2 regions of the Devosia sp. genome follow, and region 2 is predicted to be linked to the other one. Evidence: riboswitches for the same ligand, from Rfam matches in the RefSeq annotation. Region 2 holds a riboswitch; the other holds the start of a gene.
What was found. Region 2 has a riboswitch for thiamine pyrophosphate ahead of KIT02_RS01430 (YkoF family thiamine/hydroxymethylpyrimidine-binding protein). Riboswitches for the same ligand answer to the same signal wherever they lie in the genome.
Positions count from the first base shown of each region.

Region 1: another riboswitch for thiamine pyrophosphate. It lies ahead of thiB (thiamine ABC transporter substrate binding subunit); the one in region 2 lies ahead of KIT02_RS01430 (YkoF family thiamine/hydroxymethylpyrimidine-binding protein).

Region 1 is NZ_CP075529.1:1,969,683-1,974,901, forward strand. It holds gene KIT02_RS09560 (thiamine/thiamine pyrophosphate ABC transporter permease ThiP) at 1-527, opposite strand, end outside; gene thiB (thiamine ABC transporter substrate binding subunit) at 564-1,571, opposite strand; TPP riboswitch at 1,632-1,731, opposite strand; gene KIT02_RS09570 (thiamine diphosphokinase) at 1,759-2,466, shown strand; gene KIT02_RS09575 (ABC transporter transmembrane domain-containing protein) at 2,493-4,307, opposite strand; gene rpmE (50S ribosomal protein L31) at 4,517-4,738, shown strand; gene KIT02_RS09585 (YciI family protein) at 4,807-5,091, shown strand; gene KIT02_RS09590 (hypothetical protein) at 5,098-5,219, shown strand, end outside.
Region 2 is NZ_CP075529.1:292,560-297,778, reverse strand. It holds gene nagA (N-acetylglucosamine-6-phosphate deacetylase) at 1-23, opposite strand, end outside; gene KIT02_RS01445 (SIS domain-containing protein) at 20-1,048, opposite strand; gene KIT02_RS01440 (GntR family transcriptional regulator) at 1,045-1,830, opposite strand; gene KIT02_RS01435 (N-acetylmuramic acid 6-phosphate etherase) at 2,060-2,956, shown strand; TPP riboswitch at 3,100-3,212, shown strand; gene KIT02_RS01430 (YkoF family thiamine/hydroxymethylpyrimidine-binding protein) at 3,201-3,812, shown strand; gene KIT02_RS01425 (ABC transporter permease) at 3,822-4,619, shown strand; gene KIT02_RS01420 (ABC transporter ATP-binding protein) at 4,616-5,219, shown strand, end outside.

The DNA of each region.
Region 1 (5,219 bases), 1.7 Mb from region 2:
CCCAGAGATTGGCCGACCTTGAGCCGGCTCACGGCAATCGCATCGAGCCGCGCCAGAAGGATACGGGCGGCAAAGGCGCCATCGAGGATCACATGGGCAATGAGTATGCCCGATAGTCCATAGGCCGGACTCTCGATCCGCAGCCCGAACAGCGCCTCACTGGTCTGGTTGATCCAGCCATTGCGTCCCCAGATCGACAGCAGCCCGAAAGCCACCACCATGCCGGGCGTCACGATGGCCGCCGAGAACAGGCCCACCACCACGGAACGGCCGGCAAAGCGCAGCCGGTTCAGCGCCCAGGCGACGGCGGTGCCGGCCATGAGCGACAGCACGGTCGTGAGCCCGGCCTGCAGGGCCGTCATCCGCACGAGATGGGCGATATCGACGCCCGGCCCGCCGGCGCTGCCGGTTGCCGCCCGGAGGATGGCTAACAGGATGGCTGCAATCAGCCCGGCTATGGCCAAGGCCAGAAGCCCGGCCGCCAGACGGCGCAGGGGGCGCGGCGGCAGATGCGATGCCGCCCTCACCATGGTCCCCACGCAGTCTGGACGGCCTTGCGCATGTTACTGCACGGCTGCCAGCATTTCGGCAATCCAGGCCTGGGCATTGGCCTCGATGTCCGCATCAGGGAGGGTCAGGGTCTTTTCCGGCTGCGGCAAGGCTGCAAAAGCCGGATCAAGTCCTTCGCCCAGGTCCACAACCGGGAACATCCAGTTGGTGGTCGGGATGATCCCCTGACCTTCCGGCGAGACCAGGTAGGCCAGGAATTGCTGGGCCAGCTCCTGCTGGTCGGAGGACTTGAGCACTCCGGCAACCTCGATCTGCGGGAAATGGCCCTCGCTGAACAGCGCCGCCTTGATGGTGTCGTCGCCCTCGGCGACGATGTGATAGGCGGGGGACGTCGTGTAGGACAGAACCATATCCGCCTCGCCATCGAGGAACAGCGAATAGGCTTCGCTCCAGTCCTTGGTGATGGTCAGAAGGTGCGGCTTGAGGCCAGCCCAGATTTCCGGGGCGCGATCGCCATAGGCCGCCTTGACCCAGAGCACGAGACCCAGCCCCGGCGTCGAGGACCGCGGATCCTGGATGACCACCTTGACGCTGTCCGGAAGCGCGATCAGCTCCTCGAACGAGGTGGGCGGCACCTCGGTGGTGTCGGTGTCGTACATGAAGGCGAAGTGCGAATAGTCGATCGGCACGAAGCTGGCATCCGCCCAGCTTTCAGGCAGCACCAGGCCATCCAGGGTCAGTCCATGTTCTGCAAAGAGCCCCGTGGAAGCCGCCTCGCCCATGATGGCGGTGTCGAGCCCGACAATAAGGTCGGCTTCGGTGGCCTCGCCCTCGAGCTGCACCCGCCGCAGCGTGCCGATGGAACTGTCGGCCACGACCCAGTTGAGTTCGCAGCCGCACTGCGTCTCAAAACCCGCTTTGAGCAGCGGGCCGGGGCCCCACTCGGCGGCGAAGCTGTCATAGGTATAGGCGGTCAGGACAGGCTTGTCCTGGGCTGCAGCGGTGTGGGTTGCCAGTCCGGCAACGACGACCGCAAGCGCCATGGAGGAAAACTTGATCATCAAGATCATCCCTTCAAAGGTATGCGGCCATGGGTGAAGGGGGTCAAATGGAGGGCGAGATGCCCTTGCCATCTCGATCTTCCTCCGCCAGCATGACCTGGTTCAGGTTCAATGGGTAACTCTCAGCTCCGGCAGGACCGGAACACCCCAGCGAGACGGTGCGGACCATATTGAGAGAACCTCGCTAGTGCAATCCCCTCCAAAAGGCCCAGACGGCCCCCTGCCACTTCAGTACGAGCAACCCATCGCCATTGTCGGCGGGGGCAGTGTCGACCAGCAACTCTTGGCAGACCTGGCGCGTCGCGGCATCCCACTGATCGGGGCCGATGGCGGTGGCGATACCATCGGCGCAGCGGGCCTTGTGCCCGAGGCCATTATCGGCGACCTCGATTCGCTGTCCGACCGCGCCGCTTGGGAAAGCCGCACGCGGGTGGTCCACATTGCCGAGCAGCTCACCACCGATTTCCAGAAGTGCCTTTATTCCACAAGCGCGCCGGTGACGCTGGCTGTCGGCATGACCGGCAAGCGGCTCGACCACACACTCGCTGCCCTCAATGCCGTGCTGCAGGTGGCGGCGGACCGGCATCTGCTGGTCATCGATGAAACCGATATCGCCCTGGCCGTGGTCGGCCCGATCGGTTTTGCCGCACGGCCGGACGAACGCGTCTCGGTCCATCCGCTGCTGCCCATCCGGTTTCACCGGTCCACCGGGCTGCTCTATCCGCTCGATGGCCTTACCCTCGAGCCGGGCGGGCTGGGCGGCACCTCAAACGCGGCAACTGCCGGGCGTGTGGAGATCATTCCGGCCAATCCTACGCCCTGGTTGCTGATCCTCGGACGCGAGCGGCTCTGGGATATGGTTGAAACCTGCCTTGAAGCCCTGCCGCGCTACTAAGGCCCTTCGGCGGCTCGGAAGAAGCTCTAAGCAGCGCCTTCCAGCCGGAACTGCAGCTTGGCCAGGTCGGCATAGCGGCCACCCTTGGCCACCAGGTCCTCATGGTTGCCCCGGTCTATAATGGCGCCGCCATCCATGACCAGGATGGTATCCGCGTCCCGGATCGTGGCGAGGCGATGGGCGATGACCAGCGTCGTGCGCCCTTCCATCAGGTGTTCGAGCGCCACCTGCACCAGCCGCTCGCTCTGCGCATCGAGGGCACTGGTCGCCTCGTCGAGCAGGAGGATCGGGGCGTTCTTGAGAATGGCGCGGGCAATGGCAAGCCGCTGCTTCTGCCCGCCCGACAGCATGACCCCGCGCTCGCCGACCATGGTATCGTAACCAGCCGGCATCTCGATCACGAAGTCATGGACCAGCGCCGCCCGTGCCGCAGCTTCCACCTCTTCGTCACCGGCCTCGGGCTTGCCGAAACGGATATTGTCGGCAATCGTGCCGGCAAAGATGGTGGGCTCCTGCTCGACATAGGCAAAGCGCTGGCGCAATTCGGCTAGGTCGAGCTGGCGGATGTCGACGCCGTCGACCCGTATCGTGCCTGCATTGACGTCGTAGAAGCGCTGCAACAGCGACAGGGTCGTCGACTTGCCCGAACCCGATGGCCCCACAAGGGCGACCGTCTCGCCCTTGCCGACCGAAAAACTCACGCCATCGAGCACCGGTCCATTGGTGCTTTCATAGGCAAAGGACACGTCCTCGAACGCCACGGTACCAAGGGGCGGAACCGGCAGCGACAGGGGCTGCGCCGGATTGCGGATATCGGCCTCGGTATCGAGGATTTCGGTCAGCCGCTCGGTGGCTCCGGCCACCTGCTGCAGTGTGCCCAGGACTTCCGAAACATTCATCAGTGCGCCCGAGGCCATAAGGGCATAGACGACGAACTGGGCCAGTTGCCCCACGGTGACGCTGCCGTCGAAGACGGCCCGGGCGCCCCACCAGACCAGGCCCACCAGCGCCGCGGTGCCGAGGAAAATGACCAGCGCCACCAGCACCGATCTTGCCCCCAGCCGGCGCACCTCGGCCTGATAGCTGGCTTCGCTGTGCCGGTCATAGATATGGGCCTGCTCGGTCTCCTGGGTGAACGCCTTGACCGTGCGCGGCGCCCCCAGCATTTCGGTGGCCATGGCCGACAGTTCCGCCAGCGCGTCCTGAGTCTTGCGCGACATGCCGCGCAGGCGGCGCGCATAGGCAATGACGGGGAAAAGAATGGACGGCACCGCGACGACCACGGCCAGGGTCAGCACCGGGCTCGTCAGCACCATCATGATCAGGGCGCCGGCAATGGTCACCAGCGAGCGCAGCGCCAGCGACAGGCTCGAGCCGATCGCGCCGCGGATCACGGCCACGTCGCCATTCAGCCGGCTGGTGAGTTCGCCCACCCGGTGGGTATCGAAATAGCGCGTGTCCAGCCGCAGCAGATGCGCAAAGACCGCCTGGCGCAGATCGGCCAGCACCCGCTCGCCGATCACCGAGATGAAATAGAATCGCGCCCCGCTCGCCAGTCCCATCAGCGCCGCAATGGCCACAATGGCCCAGCCATATCGCCCGACATTGTCGAGGTTCTGTGCGACGAAACCTTCATCGATCACCCCGCCCAGGGCTGCCGGAATGGCCAGCGAAGTCGTGGCGGAAATCAAAAGGAAAATGATGGTCAGCGTCAGCCGCACCGGATAGGCGAGAATGAACGGCACCAGACGCTTCAGCGGCTGCAGCTTGCGCGGCTGCACACCAGCCGTGCCGGCGATCTTCTCGGGATCAGCCCCAAGGGGAGCGGCCTGTTCGGTCATGGCAAACGTCGATGTCCGTTGAGCGGGATGGCCGCTCGCGGCGGCCGCACTCATATAGGCCCTGCCCTTCCGGCCCGCAACCGGCCCGGTCTGGGCAAAAATGCCGCTGCTGCGGTCTTGCGGAACGCCACCCATTGCTGTAGGAAGCCGACCAACAACCAGATTACGCAATCCGGGCGCCGCGGCGCCCGTTTGATTTGAGGCATACCATGAAGGCCGACATTCATCCCGATTACCACGTCATCAACGTGGTCATGACCGACGGCACCAGCTACCAGACCCGTTCGACCTGGGGTAAGGAAGGCGACACGCTGCAGCTCGACATCGACCCCAAGACCCATCCTGCCTGGACGGGCGGCACGGGCCAGCTGATGGACCGCGGTGGCCGCGTTTCGCGCTTCAAGGAGCGCTTCAAGGGCCTCGGTATCTAACGAACCGATCCGAATATCTTTCAAAGCCCGGCCTTCGCGCCGGGCTTTGTCTTGTGCTGGGGGCCACTATGTTCATCCTGTCACTGACCTACCTGGTGCCGCTCGATCAGGTTGACCGCCATGTCGAGCCGCATCTGGCCTGGGTGGCCGAGGGTTACGACCGCGGATATTTCCTCGCCTCGGGCCGCAAGGAACCCCGCACGGGTGGCGTCATTCTGGCGCGCGGCCCCCTGGCGGAGCTGGAAGCGCTGACCGCCCAGGACCCGTTCGTGCTGGCCGGGGTCGCGCGCTACGAGTTCACAAGCATCCTGGTCAGCCGCACCGCGCCGGGCCTTGAAGCGCTCAAGGGCTGAGCCGGTATGGCGCTGACATCGCTGCTGTTTATTGCCGCTGCCGCATTCGAAATCGGCGGCTGTTATCTCATCTGGCTTGCTGTTCGCCACGAGCAGCCATGGCTATGGCTGCCTGCCCTCGCGGCGCT
Region 2 (5,219 bases):
CATATGGCCTGTAGTTCGCTCATACCGTCTCGGTGACCTTTTTCAGCATGGGGGGCTCGTCCGGGTTCAGCCCGCGATGCCGGGCCAAGGCTTCAACGCAGCCGTAGAAGCTGACGATCAGCGCCAGGGGGTCGGTAATCGGATGACCGGTGGGCGCAAAGTCGAGGCGGGCAGCAGCGCCGGGCCTGTCGCTGGTCAGGAATGCCTTGGCCCCCTGCCCGGCGAGCTTATGCGCCATATCGGCCACCGAGGCCTCGGCAGCATCGCGGGCCGCAAGGCCGAGAACCGGATAGCCCTTGGTGACGATGGATACCGGACCATGCATGACTTCGGCGGCGCTATAGGACTCGCCCTGGATGCCGCAGGTCTCCTTGAACTTGAGCGCCGCTTCATTGGCGATGGCAAATCCGGGTCCACGGCCCAGAACATATAGAGAGTCGTGGCCATCGAGCGCGCAGATCAGTTCCGACCAGTCACAGGTCACTGCGCGCGCCAGGCTTTCGGGCAGGTTGTGTACGGCCGCGGTCAAGGCATCATCATCGGCCCAGCGCGCCAGAAGGGCGAGGCCGGCGACGATCGAGGTCACGAATGTCTTGGTCGCGGCAACGCTCTTTTCGACGCCGGCTTGCAGGTCGATGGTGAAATCGGAGGCCTGATCGAGGGGCGAGCCGGCCGTGTTGGTGATGGCGATGGTGACGGCGCCCGAGCGGCGCACGGACTGGGCCATCCCGACGATATCCGGGCTCTTTCCGGACTGCGACACGGCGATGGCAGCAGCGCGATCAAGCTTGAGATCGCGGCCATAGATCGAGGCGATGGACGGCCCGACCGAAGCAACCGGGAGGCCGAGCACCAGTTCGATGGCATATTTGAGATAGGTCGAGGCATGATCGGAAGAACCACGCGCGACCGTGGCCACGAGGCGCGGATCAACGTCTTGCAGGCGCTTCGCGGCGGCATCGAGGACCGTGGCCGAATTCGAGAGAAATCCCGCGACGACGTCTGGGATTTCATTGATTTCCCGGCGCATATGGGTCTGATCGGTCATTTCTTCTTGCTCGTATTATTGGCGTCGCCCAACCGCAGCTCAGCGACGAAGTCGTAGGTATCGCCCCGGTAGATGGAGCGGGTGAATTCGATGGCACGGCCCGTGGGCAGGTAGGAGATGCGCTCGATGTGCAGGCCGGCGGCGCCGGTGGGCACCTGCAAGAGATGCGCGTCGGCTTCGGTGATGTTGGCGGCCCGAATACGCTGGATGGCCCGCACCGGGCGATTGCCGAAGCGATCGAGGTATTTGTAGAGCGAGTCCCCCAGCTCCTGCGGCCGCGGCAGGACCGAGGCGGACAGGCTGGCACGCTCGATGGCCAGAGGCATGTCACCGGTCAGGCGGAGCCGGGCAATGCGCGCGACGTCTTCGCCAGCGCCCAGGGCCAGGATGACGGTTTCGTCCGGCGAGGGCGTATAGATGCCGCGATCGAGCCATTCCGCCCGCACGGCCATGCCGCGCCGGGCCATATCTTCGGTAAAGGACGTGAGCTGTGACAGGGACTGTTCGACGCGCTGAGTCTGCGGCGCCACGAAGGTTCCCGAGCCGTGGCGCTGGACCAGTACGCCATCCTGCACAAGCTCCTGCACGGCCTTGCGCACGGTGACGCGGGAAACATCAGCGCGCAGAGCCAAGTCACGCTCCGACGGCAATGCATCTCCGGGGTTGATTGTGCCGCGTTCTATGGCATCTTCAATCCAGCGTTTGAGTTGCAGATAGAGCGGACCGCCCGGCGGCAAAGTAACCGGCCCGTTACCGAACAAGACTTCGGACTGCTCTGACACCCTGCCTCCTTGGCACACCTGCCGCCGCAAACGGCACCGGCAACGCCTTTGACACCCGCATGCCGGGTGTAATACCAATAAAATACCATTCGCCCGTTCGCAAGTCTGCAGCACAGGCAGATGTGCATATCTGGCTGGATAGCTTTTACAAAATTGGCTACCGACCCGATCATTGCGCAGCAAATTCGGAAAAGTGGTATTTTTTTGGCATTATGGCCGGGAGGGGTGAGTGACGCAGCGGCAGACGGAAATGCACCATGCGGATGCCGATGGACTCGAGCTGCGCGGTGACGGAGACATCCTCACCCTGCTGGCCAAAAGCCAGGTGGATGCCGCGGCCAGCGTCGCCTGCGCCATAGACCAGATCGGCGCCGGGGCCGCCCTGATGGCGCGCTCGATGGAAAGCGATGGCCGGCTGATCTACGCGGCAGCCGGCAGCTCCGGGCTGATGGCCCTTGCCGACGCCCTGGAACTTCCGGGCACCTATGGTTTGTCGCGCGAGCGCATCCATATCGTGCTGGCCGGCGGGCCTGAATCCCTCGTTGACATGCGCGGTGGGCCAGAAGACGACGGAGCGGCCGCAGAACAGGCAGTGACGGCACTGGCGCCGACGGAACGGGATTGCCTGATCGCGGTCACTGCCAGCGGTCAGACGCGGTTCCCCATGGCCGCGGCGAAAACGGCGCGAGCGGCGGGCGCCAAAACCATCGGCATTGCGAACAATTCCGGGGCACCGCTGTTCGAGGCGGTCGATGTTTCCATCTGCCTGCCGACGCCGCCGGAAGTCATTGCCGGATCGACCCGCATGGGAGCCGCCACGGCACAAAAAATCGCGCTCAACATGCTCTCGACGCTGATGGCCATACACCTGGGGCACGTGCATGACGGCTATATGGTCAATCTCGTTGCCGACAACGAAAAGCTGCGTGAGCGGGCGCAGGGAATCGTCGCGAAAGTGACGGGTGTGGACGCGGCTCGGGCCGCCGCCGCACTCGACGCCTGCGGGGGCTCGGTAAAGGCCGCGATCCTGCTGTCGTCCGGCGCCAGGGATGCGCGCCACGCCACGCAACTTCTGGCCAGTCATGGCGGGAAAATCCGGGCCGCGCTCGCGACGCTGGGCAGCTAAATCCTGCTGCTCCAGGGCCGCCCAACCCGCAATCCATCCGTTACTGATCTTCGACTATGCCATTGATATACATTCATTAATTTCTAAAGATTTCTAGTCGCGTTTCGGGTCTTGCGGACAGAATTCGAATCGCTATGCTGAAGCTCCAACCACAGGGGTGCTCCGTACAGTCGGGGCTGAGATGAGGGCGGCATGCCTTCGGACCCTCAAGCTGATCTGGGTAATACCAGCGGAGCGAGGCGGCATGTTTTCAGGCGCACAAATTTCCCTTTATCCGATGTCCAGTGACTTCATCTGGATCATCACCGATGCGCTGAGCGCACTCGATCCCTACCGCGAACATCTCAGGATCGAGACGGACGATATTTCGACCCTCATCGTCGGTCCGCCGGAGGTGGTTTTTGCCGCCATGCGCGACCTCTACAGCGTTGCCGGCAAGGGCGGCGTGCACTGCGTGCTGTCGGCCACAATCTCGCGGGGATGCCCGGGCGAGCCCGATGATGCCATCTGCAACGCACCCGGGTTCGACGGCCCTGAAGAACCGCTTGCGGAGCGGATGGAAACGGCGCTGGCGGCCTTGAAAGATGCGCCGCACAAGGGCGTAGACGCGAGCGCCCAGTTTTCGCTCTACGTGCTGGGCAGTAATCACCACATGGACGAAATCTATGGCTGCATTGACTTCGTCAAGCAGTCGGGTGCCTTCGACCGCGCCAAGAATTTCTGCACCAGGCTCAAGGGCGATGCCGGGCTGGTTTTCGCGACCCTCGAGCAGGCGTTCTGCGCGTTTGGCAGCAAGCAGGGCCATGTCACCATCGACCTGACTGTCTCGGCCAACAGCCCCTCCGTTACGGCCTAGGGGCAAGCCATGACCAGTCCCGATGGTCGCGCCGGTGGCGCGGCATTTCTGGTGCGCGCATTGCCGCCAGTACTCTCCGTCGCGGCGGTTCTGCTGGCCTGGGAAGCGAGCGTGCGCCTGGGGGGAATTGCGCCAACGGTCCTGCCGGCGCCGAGCCGCATCGGCCAGCAGTTGATCGAGCACCGGCTGGCGCTGGCGGATCATGCGCTGGCCAGCATGCAGGCGACCGTGGCCGGCTTTGCGTGTTCGCTGCTCTCGGCCTTTTTCCTCGCCGTCCTGGTGGATTTTCACCCGCGTGTGCGGCGCGCCTTGTTCCCGATCTTCATCATCAGCCAGACCCTGCCGCTGGTCGCCATCGCACCGCTGGTGGTGCTCTGGTTCGGATTCGGGCTGGCACCGAAGATCCTGCTCGTCGCGCTGGTGACGTTTTTTCCGATGCTCGTGGCGCTCGTCGAAGGCTTCGAGTCGACGGATCGCGACATTTCCGCCCTGCTTGCCAGCATGGGAGCGCCGCGGTGGCGCATGTTCACCATGGCCCGCCTGCCCTCGGCCCTGCCTTACTTCTTTGCGGGCCTGCGCATTTCGATCACCTATGCCGTCGTCGCCGCCATCTTTGCTGAATATGCCGGCGCGGCGAAGGGCCTCGGCATCTATATCCTGAGCGCGAAGAACAATTTCAGACCCGACCTGGTGCTGGCGGCGGTCGCAGTCAGCGCGACGCTGACGCTGGTCCTGTTCGGCCTGACTCTGGCGATCCAGGCCCTGACCATGCCCTGGCTGCGCGCCACGCGGGCGGCAAAGCCATGAGCAGCGCGCTGACCCTGAAGGGCGTGGGCAAAGGCTTTGATGGGCTCAAGGTTCTGGACAATCTCGACCTGACGGTCGGCAAGGGTGAGTTCGTCTCTATCCTCGGCCCATCCGGCTCCGGGAAATCGACCATCCTCAACATTCTCACAGGGCGAATCCGGCCCGATCAGGGCCAGATTTTTGTGGATGGCGCACCGCTGGCTGCGGGGCAATTCCCCTTCGCCTTCATGCCCCAGCACGACGCGCTGATGGCCTGGCGCACAGTTCTCGATAACGCGACGGTCGGGCTTGAAGTGCGGGGCATCAAGCGGCGCGATGCCCGCGCCATGGTTGCCCCGCTGATCGAGACATTCGGGCTCAAGGGTTTCGAGCACCATTTTCCCGCGCAATTGTCCGGCGGGATGCGGCAGCGCGTGGCCTTGTTGCGCACGGCCGTGCAGGGCCGGAACACGGTGCTGCTCGATGAACCCTTCGGCGCCCTCGACGCTCTCACCCGCATCCAGATGCAACGCTGGCTGGCGCGCATGTGGACGGACTTTGGCTGGTCGGTGCTGCTCGTGACCCATGACGTGCGCGAAGCCGTCGCTCTCTCCGACCGCA